Regions from separate parts of the Pantoea sp. PvP021 genome, predicted to be linked through region 2. Evidence: predicted binding sites of a transcription regulator. Region 2 holds the regulator's gene; the other holds the start of a gene.
The links. The regulator PhoB, encoded in region 2, activates phosphate uptake and scavenging genes when phosphate is short. The targets are predictions, from matches to a motif close to CTGTCATAAAACTGNCNNAT.
Positions count from the first base shown of each region.

Region 1: serA (phosphoglycerate dehydrogenase) is a predicted target of PhoB. The motif match lies at 3,114-3,133, and genes of this name have one in related genera.

Region 1 is NZ_JBSRXX010000003.1:302,968-309,530, forward strand. It holds gene argO (arginine exporter ArgO) at 1-124, shown strand, start outside; gene ACVKSX_RS13020 (oxidative stress defense protein) at 268-990, shown strand; gene ACVKSX_RS13025 (LysR family transcriptional regulator ArgP) at 1,288-2,193, opposite strand; gene rpiA (ribose-5-phosphate isomerase RpiA) at 2,376-3,035, shown strand; gene serA (phosphoglycerate dehydrogenase) at 3,315-4,553, shown strand; gene ACVKSX_RS13040 (5-formyltetrahydrofolate cyclo-ligase) at 4,898-5,491, opposite strand; RNA gene ssrS (6S RNA) at 5,584-5,766, opposite strand; gene zapA (cell division protein ZapA) at 5,806-6,135, opposite strand; gene ACVKSX_RS13055 (YecA/YgfB family protein) at 6,306-6,563, shown strand, end outside.
Region 2 is NZ_JBSRXX010000001.1:1,827,508-1,834,070, reverse strand. It holds gene ACVKSX_RS08605 (AAA family ATPase) at 1-1,360, opposite strand, end outside; gene sbcD (exonuclease subunit SbcD) at 1,357-2,556, opposite strand; gene phoB (phosphate response regulator transcription factor PhoB) at 2,754-3,443, shown strand; gene phoR (phosphate regulon sensor histidine kinase PhoR) at 3,458-4,771, shown strand; gene ACVKSX_RS08585 (PstS family phosphate ABC transporter substrate-binding protein) at 4,791-5,711, shown strand; gene ACVKSX_RS08580 (cobalamin-independent methionine synthase II family protein) at 5,877-6,563, shown strand, end outside.

The DNA of each region.
Region 1 (6,563 bases), on a different contig from region 2:
GGCCGCCTGGCTGTCACCACGCCTGCGCACCGCCAAAGCCCAGCGCATCATTAACCTGCTGGTAGGCGCGGTGATGTGGTTTATCGCCCTGCAACTGGCGCGCCAGGGCATTGCCGGATTTTGATCCCAACGTCGATCCGGTGCGGTTATTGCCGCGCGGAGGCCGAACTTTTGCCATAATGACCACTCAAAGCATGGCGCATACCGATGCGCTGTTGGGCTTCGCCGGTTGGAAGCCGTCATAGTACCTTTTCAAGGAGGACTTTCATGAAACTGAAAGCATTGGCTCTGGCCGCAATCATGAGCGCCGGGGCATTGCCTGGCGTATACGCTGATGAGTTACCGAACGGGCCACACGTGGTGACCTCAGGCAAGGCAACGGTCGATGCCCGTCCCGATATCGCCACGCTCTCTATCGTGGTGAACGTGTCGTCAAAAGATGCCGCAGATGCGAAAAAGCAGGCGGATAGCCGGGTTGCACAATATTTCGATTTTCTGCAGAAAAACGGCATTGAGAAGAAAGATATTGATGCGGCAAACCTGAGCACCCAGCCTGAGTACGATTACACCAAAGAGGGTAAATCCGTCCTGAAAGGCTACCGTGCGGTGCGTCAGGTGCAGGTAACCCTGCGTCAGCTGGACAAGCTGAATGATCTGCTGGACGGGGCGCTGAAGTCCGGTCTGAATGAGGTGCGTAGCGTCGAGTTAGGCGTGGCAAATCCGGAGAGTTACAAAGAGCAGGCGCGTAAAGCAGCGATTAAAAATGCGACTCAGCAGGCATCACAGCTGGCTGAAGGCTTTAACGCGAAACTGGGATCAATCTACAGCATTCGTTATCAGGTCGCTAACTATCAGCCGATGCCGATGAACCGTATGTATAAAGCGGCTGCAGCGGCAGATACCTCGGCGCAGGAGACTTACGATCAGCAGAGCATTAACTTTGACGATCAGGTTGATGTGGTGTTTGAGATCAAGCCCAATACGCCATAGTGCAAAACGGGGCTGATGCCCCGTTAAGACTGCCGATGAATCTCAGGATCTGACCGCAATGAATAAATTCAAAGCGAAGGGAACATGGTCAGAGGAGGAAAGCGTCCCGCGCCATGGACGGCGCGGGCCGAGCGGCCAGGGATTGGCTTAAGCGCCTTTCCGATCTGACCTTGTTCCCTGAGCCAATCCATCCTTACAGCCCGATCTGACCTTGTTCCCTGAGCCAATCCATCCTTACAGCCGTTCGGGGCATAATTTGTCAGCAGTAAAAACGGGGCTTTCGCCCCGTTTTTGTTTTCAGGCTGCGACGTCATCCTGACGCAGTACCCGATGTCCATGCGCAATGAGCGCATCGGTCACCCGACGCATTAACCGGCTTTCCGGTGCAAAACGATGCCAGTAGAGCATCCGGCGCTGACACAAGCCTGGCGTCAGATCAATTAACTCACCGCTCGCCAGCTCACGCTCAATCTGCAGATGCGGGATCATACAGCAGGTCGAACCCTGTCGCGCCATCTGCACAAAGGCTTCAGAGGAGTTCACGATGTGGCAGGGCACACTGCCCGGTGAGAGATCAAAGTTCTGTTGCAGGAAGGCCTGATGCATATCATCAAGATGGTCAAACGCCACCGCAGGCGCTTTCAGCAGGGCAGAGCGGGTGACGCCGTTGGGGAAGAAGCGATCGGCAAAGTCGCGCGACGCTACAAACAGGTAGTCGAGCGCACCGAGCTGATCCACCAGGCAACTGGGCAGCGGCTGCGGCTGAATACTCACCGCACCCACCACTTCACCACGACGCAGACGCTCCTGGGTGCGGGTTTCATCTTCGACCTGCAGATTCAGGCGTACAGGGGAATCTGCCAGCACATCTTTCAGCGCAGGCAGCAGCCAGGTCGCCAGACTGTCGGCATTGACCGCCAGCGACAGCAGCAGTGGCGTGGTGCCACTGTTCTCATCGCCCAGCCACTCCTCTTCCAGCAGTTCCACCTGGTGCAGCAACGCCAGCAGTTTCTGACCCTGTTCGGTCGGACGTGGTGGCACGGTTCGCACCAGCAGCGGCTGACCAAACAGATTCTCCAGCTGCTTGATACGCTGTGAAACCGCTGACTGGGTGATACATAATTTTTGAGCGGCACGCTCAAATCCGCGTTCGCGGATCACTGAATCCAGCGCCTGAAGCGTTCGATAATCCGGGCGTTTCATTATTCTTCTCTCTCCTTCAGGATGGATGTCACTATGCCACAAAAGTATCACCTGTGATGGCTCTCTTGTTTTTTGTGGGCTGGCTTCCAAAGCGATAAATCCATGTCGGTCAGCCGAGCATTTTCAGCAAGCCTTGTTTTATACTACGCGCACTTCGTTGTCGCACAGGTTTTAAACATACCATGACCCAGGATGAACTGAAAAAAGCCGTTGGCTGGGCTGCACTTGAGTACGTGCAGCCGGGCACCGTTGTTGGTGTGGGCACCGGATCCACCGCTGCCCACTTTATCGATGCGCTTGCCACGGTCAGGCATCAGATTGAAGGTGCCGTCTCCAGCTCGGATGCCTCAACCCAGAAGCTGAAGAGCCTGGGTATTCAGGTGTTCGACCTGAACGAGATTGACCTGCTGTCGGTGTACGTAGATGGCGCGGATGAGATCAACCCACAGATGCAGATGATCAAAGGCGGCGGCGCGGCGCTGACGCGCGAAAAGATCGTGGCCGCCGTGGCTGAAACCTTTATCTGTATCGCTGACGCTTCAAAAGAGGTCGATGTGCTGGGCCGTTTCCCGCTGCCGGTCGAGGTGATCCCGATGGCGCGCAGTTATGTGGCGCGTCAGCTGGTGAAAATGGGCGGCTTGCCTGAGTATCGTCAGAACGTGGTCACCGATAACGGCAACATTATTCTCGATGTGCATAATCTGCGCATTCTCGATCCCATTGAGCTGGAAAAAACCATCAACGCCTTGCCTGGCGTCGTTACCGTGGGCCTTTTTGCCGCGCGTGGTGCCGATATTGCACTGATTGGCGGGCCTGATGGCGTGAAAACCATCAAAAAATGATCTGTCCGGCGTCGATGCGGCGTCGGTTATTTCTGCCTGCAAATCATCTTTTCTCGCTGCGGTGAAATTTGGTGACTTATGTCACATAACCGTCATCGGCAGTGGGTTCGTTCTCTCTTCCAGTCCGACCTCCTTATTTTGTCCGGCAATGTGCTGCCGTCAGCCGCTGCCGTGCTGGCGGCTGGGCAATCGTTTGTATTGCCCGACGCGATTTTTTTGATATTTTGACAGAAGGCTGGCTTATGGTAGTCCTCATTGAATGCTGAATAGGATCGGGAAATGGCAAAGGTATCACTGGAAAAAGATAAGATTAAGTTCCTGCTGGTGGAAGGTGTCCATCAGAGCGCGCTGGAGAACCTGCGGGCTGCAGGTTATACCAACATCGAATTCCATAAGGGCGCACTGGATTCCGACGCGTTAAAAGCATCGATCCGTGATGCACACTTTATTGGTATCCGTTCCCGCTCCCAGCTCACTGAAGAGATTTTTGCGGCGGCTGAAAAGCTGGTCGCCGTTGGCTGTTTCTGTATCGGTACCAACCAGGTTGATCTGCAGGCGGCTGCCAGCCGGGGGATTCCCGTGTTCAATGCGCCGTTCTCAAATACCCGCTCGGTTGCGGAGCTGGTGATTGGTGAGATGCTGCTGATGCTGCGTGGCATCCCGGAAGCGAATGCGAAAGCACACCGTGGCATCTGGAATAAGATTGCCAAAGGCTCATTTGAAGCGCGTGGCAAAAAACTGGGTATTATCGGTTACGGCCACATCGGAATGCAGCTGGGCGTGCTGGCAGAAAGCCTGGGTATGCATGTTTTCTTTTACGACATTGAAAACAAGCTGCCGCTGGGTAATGCCACGCAGGTACGCCATCTGGCCGATCTCCTCAACATGAGCGATGTGGTCAGCCTGCACGTGCCGGAAACCGTCTCTACACAGGATATGATTGGTGCAGAGCAGCTGGCGCAGATGAAGCCTGGCGCGCTGCTGATTAATGCCTCACGCGGCACGGTGGTGGATATCCCGGCGCTGTGCGATGCGCTGGCCAGCAAGCATGTGGGTGGCGCAGCCATCGACGTCTTCCCGAGCGAGCCAGCTACCAACAGCGAGCCGTTTATCTCTCCACTGAGTGAGTTCGACAACGTGATCCTGACGCCGCACATTGGCGGCTCGACGGAAGAAGCGCAGGAGAACATCGGCATTGAAGTGGCGGGCAAGCTGGCGAAATACTCCGATAACGGCTCGACTCTCTCGGCTGTTAACTTCCCCGAAGTGTCACTGCCGATTCACGGTATCAGCGCCAGTCGTCTGCTGCATATCCATGAGAACCGCCCTGGCGTGCTGACGGCCATCAACCAGATTTTTGCCGAGCAGGGCATCAACATCGCCGCCCAGTATCTGCAAACCTCGCCGTTTATGGGCTATGTGGTGATTGACATTGATGCAGAGCCGGAAGTGGCCGAGAACGCGCTTCAGCTGATGAAGGCGATTCCGGGTACTATCCGCGCCCGTCTGCTTTACTAAGCGCTACCAACCTGAACAGGCGCTTAGTTGCGTCTCTTCAGGTAGTTAATACAGGCTGTCCCGATTTGCTGTAAGACCGAGACTGCGAAGAGAACACGGTCAGATCGGAAAGATGCAAAAGCCGCCATCCATGGCATGCCCGTCCCGCGCGATTACGCACCTCATCCCTGAGGTGCGCCCGTAACCGGGCCAACGCGTTGCGTTGTTCAAAAACGCTCCCGGCGTTTTTATCCGGGCGGTGGGACGCTTTCCTCTTCTGACCATGTTCCCTGCGCGTTAAGCTATTTCATTGCTGCCAGATGCGCCCAGGTATGGGTTTTCACTTGGCTGCAAAAGCGACTCTTCTACTCCCACTGCCAGAGTTTTGATGGCGTCATTACCGCCGGCAACGGCACATCCCATTCTGCCACCGGCAGGCTATCGACCTGCTGACAATCGTGTGCCAGGCCCACCGGCAAAAAACCGTGCTGCCGCCAGTTCTGCAGGGTGCGATCGTAGAAGCCGCCGCCCATCCCCAGACGCTGTCCATGCTGATCAAACGCTACCAGTGGCACCATCATCAGATCCAGTTGATCAAGGGTGATCACCTGCCGGATATCCAGCGGCGGTTCAGGAATGCGCAGCTTATTTTTGAGCAATGGGGTATCGGGCGAATAGCGCAGAAACAACAAATTACCGGGGGAGAAGGGGTGTAAAACCGGCAGACAGACCGTTTTCTTCAGATGCCAGAGGCGGGCAATCAGCGGACGGGTATTAAGTTCGCCATCCACCGACAGAAACAGGGCAATATTGCGCGCTTCAGTCACCGGGGCGTAGTTGAGCGCATGTTCAGCGAGCTGCTCAGCGGCCTGCGTTTGCTGCTCATCGGTAAGTGCCCGTCGCAGATGTCGCACATGCTGGCGAATCGCCTGACGCTGGGTCATTGAAGGTTCAGACATGGAAGGTTCAGACATGATTTCCCCGCCGGATAAGTCGCTGTTGAGCGACTATAACATGTCAGTCAGGGGAAAAAAGCAGGACTACAGGAAGAGAGATCTCCGAGATGCCGCCGTAGGCTGTAACCCTTGAACCCTTGGTTCAAGGTGAACATGCCGTCATAACCATCAGGCTTCTCGGACGAACCGAGCATGCACACAGGTTACGAGCGTCACATTCTGTTTTTTCGAAATATCGGCTCAGGGGACTGGCCCACATGCAAACATCTCAGAGAAAATTTACCTCACCGTTACTTAAGTATAGCAACCATGAAGTTTTATTCGAACTTCGCACCCTCACGCTCAGAGATGCGACCCTGCTCAACTAATGCCTGTTCAATCGTCTGCTGCAACATACGGATACGCTGTTCCATATTAGCAGCATAATCGCGCGTTTTCACTTTCTCTTGCGCCAGCTCGTGGCAGACGTTTAACGCGGCGATGAACACCAGTTGTTCTGTATTGGTGACTCTAGTGCGAACTTTTAGATCTTGCAACCGTTGATTGAGATCTTCAGCCGCGCTATTGAGCGCATCTTGCTGCTCTGGCGGACAATTTACTCTCAACGAACGACCAAAAATTTGTAAATCTACCGGTTGTGCAGACATGCCACCTTCCTGACTGATTACTTCGCTCGCAACTCCCTTAGCAGTCAATGGCTTGGGAGGCGGGCAACTATATAGACCCACGAAATAAGATACAACCCCTTTTCTGGAAACCTTGAGGCAGCTAGTGGTAGCATAACACGAACTTATTCTGCCAACGACGATGAAAACTTATGTCCTTACAGAACGCAACCCCCGATTACAACGCGCTCGCGGCAGTGCTCTCACAGCAGGGCGTAGGAATGACGCCCGCAGAAATGCACGGCCTGCTGAGCGGGATCCTCTGCGGTGGGAACCAGGACACCAGCTGGAAGACGCTGGTACACGATCTGGCTAACGAAGGCATGGCGTTTTCACACACTCTTGCCGTGCCGCTGGCGGAGCTACACGAGCATACGGCGACTACGCTGGAAGATGAAGGCTTCCTGTTT
Region 2 (6,563 bases):
GCTCGCGCTGTTGCGCCAGTCCGGCCAGGGTCGCTTCACGCTGCGCCAGCAGGGCAAAGTTCTCCTGCCACACCGGCAGCGAAGCGCCCCATTGGGCGAGATCGGCAAGCTGCTGGCGTAACTGATGCTGTTCGGCAATCGCCTGCTGCCATGTCTCAACCTGGCGCTTCTGCTCTGCCAGGCTGGCCTGTGTCTGATCAGCATGCTGCTGCTGTCGGGCATTTTCCTGCTGCTGCTCCGCAAGCTGCTGCTGCAGTGCGCTGATCCGCTGATCCAGCGGCAGCACCTGTTCTGTCAGCAGACTTTCCTGCTGCTGCTGTTCCTGCAGCGCCTGCTGGCGGGCACTCTGGGTGGCCGCGTAGTGCTGCTGATGCTGCTGCTGTTGGGTCTGCGCCTGCTGCTGCGCCGCCGTGAGTTGCTGACAGCGGCTCACGACCTGCTGCTGTTCGGTGCGTAACGCGTCGCGCTGCTGCAGTTTTACCCGCAGCTTTTCAGCCGGTTCGCTGCGTGCCAGCCGCTGACGATCGGCCTCTGCCGCCTGGGATGCAGCCTGGGCCTGCTGCAGCGCGACGTCAGCCTGCGCATCTTCCTGCTGTAACTGCTGCGCCTGCTGTTGCCACTGCTGCTGTTGCTGCGCCTGCTGATAGTGCGCGCTGAGCTGCTGTTCCGCATCGGTCAGATCGGTGAGCTGCTGTTGCAGCGCGGCGCGTGCGTCGCTATCCAGCAGCGCCATCGCTCCCGCCTGGCTGCGCAGCAGATCCAGCTGGGTTTTTGCCTCTTTGTGGCGCTCGTAGATGGCGGCGGAAATCAGACCGTAAATTTCGGTGCCGGTCAGCTCCTCAAGCAGTTCCGCGCGCTCACTGGCTTTGGCGTTGAGAAAGGCGGCGAACTGGCCCTGTGACAGCATCATCGAGCGGGTAAACCTTTCAAAATCTAGCCCGGAGAGGGTTTCGATCAGCTTCAGCTTGTCACCGACTTTATCGGCAACAATAGTGTTGTCAGCGCAGCGTGCCAGCTCAACGCGCGGCGCCTGAAGTTTGCCGTCAGCAGTGCCGCGCGCGCGGTTCTGGCTCCAGAAGGCGCGCCAGGCTTCTCCTTTGATCTCAAACTCCACCTCGGCCAGACATTCGGCACAGTCGCGGGTCATCAGCGCATTCTGGCTCTGTGAAATTGCGCCCAGGCGCGGAGTCTGGTGATAGAGCGCCAGGCAGATGGCGTCCAGCAGGGTGGTTTTACCGGCGCCGGTGGCACCGGTAATGGCGAACAGGCCGTTGCTGGCGAAAGGTTCGGCGCGAAAATCGATGAACCATTCACCGCGCAGGGCATTGAGGTTTTTGAACCGTAGCGTGAGGATCTTCATTGGGTCTCTTCCATGGCGGCCAGCGTCTGGCGGAACAGGGTGGTCATCTCGGCGATTTGCGCCGGTTGCAGCTCCTCATCCAGCGCCAGCCGGCGGGCAAAGACCTCCTCCACCTTCAGCTCACTCAGGGTTTCGTTGTCGAGCCGCGCCAGGCTCTGTTGCCGCTGTTCACGGCTGCGGCGGAGCAACAGGACTTCGACCGGCAGCGTGGCGGTCAGGGTTTCTACCTGACGCTGCAGATCGCTGAGGTACTCCTGGGTGGTGACTTCGATGTCGAGCCAGGTCGGCTTCTCCTGCTCTGCCGTGCTGAAGGCATTTAACTGTTCTGCAATCTGCGCCAGCGATCCTTTCAGCACCTGCATCGGCTGCGCCTGTGGCACCACCAGCGGCGTGACTGATTGCAGGCCGCTGGTGGTGAGTTCCAGCAGGAAGACGCTTTTTTCTGTGCCCAGCTCATCAAAGCTCAGCGGAATCGGTGAGCCGCTGTAGCGGATATGCTCGCTGCCCGCGACGCGCTGAGCGCGATGAATATGCCCCAGTGCGATATAGTCAGCCGCGGGAAACGCGCTGGCCGGGAAGGCATCCAGCGTCCCGATATAGATGTCGCGCACTGAATCGCTCTGGCTGACGCCGACGGTGGTGAGATGGCCGGTGGCGATAATCGGCAGTGCATGGCCCAGCGCCTGGGCGGCGGTGAATCGCTGCTGATAGTGGTGGGCGATCGCTTCCAGCAGCGAGGTCTGCTTGTCGCGTCCCGACTGACCTGCCCGGCTGCGCAGGATATCGCGCGGCCGCAGATAGGGAATCGCACACAGCAGCGCGCCCGGCTGGCCCTGGCGGGTGTTGAGCAGCAGCACATCATCCTTCTCCTGCGGGGTGGCGATCACCCGGGTATTGAGGCAGGCGAGCAGCTCACGCGACTCATTCAGCGTGGCAACGGAATCGTGGTTTCCCGCCAGCACAATCAACTGACAGCCGCTGGGCTGCAGCGCCACCACAAAGCGGTTGAACATTTCGCGGGCGTAGCTGGGCGGTGTACCGGTATCAAACAGATCGCCTGCGATGATCAACGCATCCACCTGATGCTGTTCAATCTGGATCAACAGCCAGTCGAGAAATGCCTGATGTTCGGCTGCCCGACTTTTGTTGTAGAAGAACTGCCCCAGATGCCAGTCCGCAGTATGAATGATGCGCATGATGAGTCCCTGCCGTTGTGATTCGCCCGGCGATTATACTGGCTCTGCGGCCAAAGCAAAAAATTGTCGCTGCGCTGTCATAAATGATTACCAGTGAGGTTACAGGCAGGTTATGTTTTTCATAAAAGTGTCACAAATCTGACGCATAATGGCGCCGCGAATCTCAGTGACATCCGTCATAATCAGCAGGAGTAATAATGGCTAAGCGCATTTTGGTTGTGGAGGATGAAGCCCCCATCCGTGAAATGTTGTGTTTTGTTCTGGAGCAGAACGACTATCAGCCAATCGAGGCGGAAGATTATGACAGCGCCGTTGGCAAGCTGATTGAACCCTGGCCCGATCTGATTTTGCTGGACTGGATGTTACCCGGTGGCAGCGGTATTCAGTTTATCAAACATCTGAAACGCGAGGCGATGACACGCGATATCCCGGTGATGATGCTCACCGCGCGCGGCGAAGAGGAGGATCGGGTGCGCGGCCTGGAAGTGGGTGCCGATGATTACATTACCAAGCCCTTTTCACCTAAAGAGCTGATGGCGAGGATCAAAGCGGTGATGCGCCGTATTTCGCCGATGGCCGTGGAAGAGGTGATTGAGATGCAGGGGCTGAGTCTGGACCCCTCCTCACATCGCGTGATGTCCGAAACCACGCCGCTGGAGATGGGGCCTACCGAATATAAGCTGCTGCACTTCTTTATGACCCACCCGGAACGCGTTTACAGCCGCGAACAGCTGCTGAACCACGTCTGGGGCACCAATGTGTATGTGGAAGATCGTACTGTCGATGTTCACATCCGCCGTTTACGTAAAGCGCTGGAAGTGTCCGGCCACGATCGCATGGTACAAACCGTTCGCGGAACAGGGTATCGTTTCTCTGCCCGCTACTAAACGGAGCCTTTACCGTGCTGGAACGCCTCTCCTGGAAGAGATTACTGACAGAACTGCTGCTGGTCTGTCTGCCCGCAGTGCTGCTGGGCCTGCTGTTCGGCGGTCTGCCCTGGTGGCTGCTGCTGAGCGTGCTGACGGTGCTGTTGTGGCATTTTCACAATCTGATGCGGCTGTCGCACTGGCTGTGGCTGGACCGCACCATGACGCCACCGGCCGGGCGTGCCAGCTGGGAACCGCTGTTTTATGGTCTTTACCAGATGCAGCTCCGCAACCGGCGGCGGCGGCGTGAACTGGGCAATCTGATTAAGCGTTTCCGCAGCGGTGCCGAGTCGCTGCCGGATGCGGTGATCCTGACCACCGAAGAGGGCACCATTTTCTGGTGTAACGGCCTGGCGCAGCAGCACCTGGGTCTGCGCTGGCCGGAAGATAATGGCCAGAACATCCTCAATCTGCTCCGTTATCCGGAGTTCTCGCGCTATCTTCGCCAGCGTGATTTCGACAAGCCGCTGACGCTGGTGCTGAACAACAAACTTCATATGGAGTTCCGCGTCATGCCCTACAGCGAAGGGCAGTGGCTGCTGGTGGCGCGTGATGTCACGCAGATGCATCAGCTGGAAGGGGCGCGCCGCAACTTCTTTGCCAACGTCAGCCATGAATTGCGCACACCGCTCACGGTGCTGCAGGGCTATCTGGAGATGATGAACGACTCGGTGATGAGCGAGCCTTCGCGCAGCAAAGCGCTGCACACCATGTCGGAGCAGACGCGCCGCATGGACAGCCTGGTCAAACAGCTGCTGACGCTGTCGCGCATTGAAGCCGCGCCCGCAATCGATCTGAAAGAGAAGGTCGATGTGCCGGTGATGCTGAAACTGCTGCAGCATGAGGCGGCAACGCTGAGTGGCGGCCGTCACGACATCCATTTCCATACCGATCCCCATCTGAAAGTGTTCGGCAACGATGAACAGCTGCGCAGCGCCATCTCCAATCTGGTTTACAACGCGGTAAACCACACACCGGATGGCACGCGAATTGATATCAGCTGGCTGCGCGGCAAACAGGGGGCTATCTTCCGGGTGTGCGACAACGGGCCGGGCATCGCCTCAGAACATATTCCGCGTCTTACCGAGCGTTTCTACCGGGTCGATAAAGCGCGTTCGCGTGCGACCGGCGGCAGCGGGCTGGGGCTGGCGATAGTGAAACATGCTCTGAGCCACCATAACGCCCGGCTCGATATCACCAGCGTGCCGCACAAGGAGACCTGTTTTACCTTTACGCTGCCAGCGAGGTTGATTGTCAGCAGCGTGATGCAGGAGAATGCCGTTCATTAATCGCTGCCGGATCTCCCTGATGCGCATCCTTCTTTTGTTGATCGTTACTCTGCTGCCGGGCCTGGCACTGGCCCAGCCCGGCGCGCTCTCCGGCAATCTCAGCAGCGTCGGATCGGATACGCTGGGTTATCTGATGACGCTGTGGGGCGAGGATTTCAGTCGCCAGGCGCCGGGCGTCAATGTCCAGGTTCAGGCCTCCGGATCTTCTACTGCGCCGACCGCGCTGGCGGCGGGTGCAGCACAACTCGGTCCGATGAGCCGCCCGATGCAGGCAGATGAACGCCAGGCCTTTGAGGCGCGCTACGGTTATCCGCCGCTGGCGGTTCCGGTGGCTATGGATGCGCTGGTGGTAGTGGTGAATCAGCGCAATCCGCTGCAGCAGATTGAACCGCGAAAGCTCGATGCCATCTTCTCGATTACCCGTCTGTGTGGCGCACACAGCGTGCCGCTGCGCTGGGGCGATCTCGGCTTAACCGGCGCGCAGTGGAGCAAACGGCCAATTCAGCGCTATGGACGTAACTCCGCCTCCGGCACATGGGGTTTCTTCAAGCAGCAGGCGCTGTGCAAAGGTGATTTTCGCAGCGACGTGGCGGAGTTTCCCGGCTCGGCCGCAGTGGTGCAGGCGGTGGCCGGTAATTCTCGCAGCATCGGCTACGCCAGTTTTGGCTTTCATCTCAGCGGCGTAAAAATGCTGGCGGTGATGAATGATCAGGGGCAGGCGATTACCCCGGATGCCGAGGCCATCCGCAGTGGCCGTTATCCCTGGGCGCGCCCGCTCTATCTCTATGTGAATAAAGCGCCCGGCAAACCTTTGCCGCCGCTGGTGGCCGCGTTTCTGGAGCAGGTACTTTCGGCGCAGGGACAGCGGCGGGTCAGCGAAGCGGGCTATCTGCCGCTCTCTGACAGTCAGATGACGCAGGCGCGCGCCGCGCTGCGCTAATCCCCCGAACGTGAATTTTTTTCATCATCACTGAATTTTCTTCAGTTGCAGAAGAAAGCCGCCCATGCCACTCTGTGTTCAGACATGTAGCCATCCAGATGGCTATTTATATCAGGATGTAACTATTTCCTGCCGTCATTACCGGCAGGGGAGACAGGAGTGATCATGCAAAGAGAAACCGCCCCGTTCCGTGCCGATACCGTTGGCAGCTTTCTGCGTCCCGCCGCCATTAAGCAGGCGCGCGAACAGTTTGCAGCCGGAGAGATCGATGCGGCGGCCCTGCGTCAGGTTGAAGATGAGGCGATTCGCGATGTGGTGGCGAAACAGCGGGAAAACGGTCTGAAAGTGGTCACTGATGGCGAGTTTCGTCGCGGCTGGTGGCACTTCGACTTCTTCTATGGCCTGAATGGCGTAGAGCGCTATGAAGCGGAGCAGGGCATTCAGTTTAATGGCGTGCAGACCAAAGCGCATGGCGTGAAAGTGGTGAGCAAACTCGGTTTCCCGGCGGATCATCCGATGCTGGCGCATTTCCGCTTCCTGCAGAGTATTGCCGGTGATGCGGTGCCGAAGATGACCATTCCCAGCCCCAGCGTGCTGCACTTCCGTGGTGGCCGCAAGGTGATCGACGCGGAAGTCTATCCCGATCTGGCAGACTACTTCGACGATCTGGCGCAGACCTACAAAGCAGCTATTCAGGCGTTTTATGACGCGGGCTGCCGCTATCTGCAACTGGATGATACCGTCTGGGCTTACCTCTGTTCTGAGGATCAGAAGCGCGATATCCGGGCGCGTGGCGACGATCCTGACCAGCTGGCACAGACTTATGCTCAGGTGTTGAATAAAGCGCTGGAA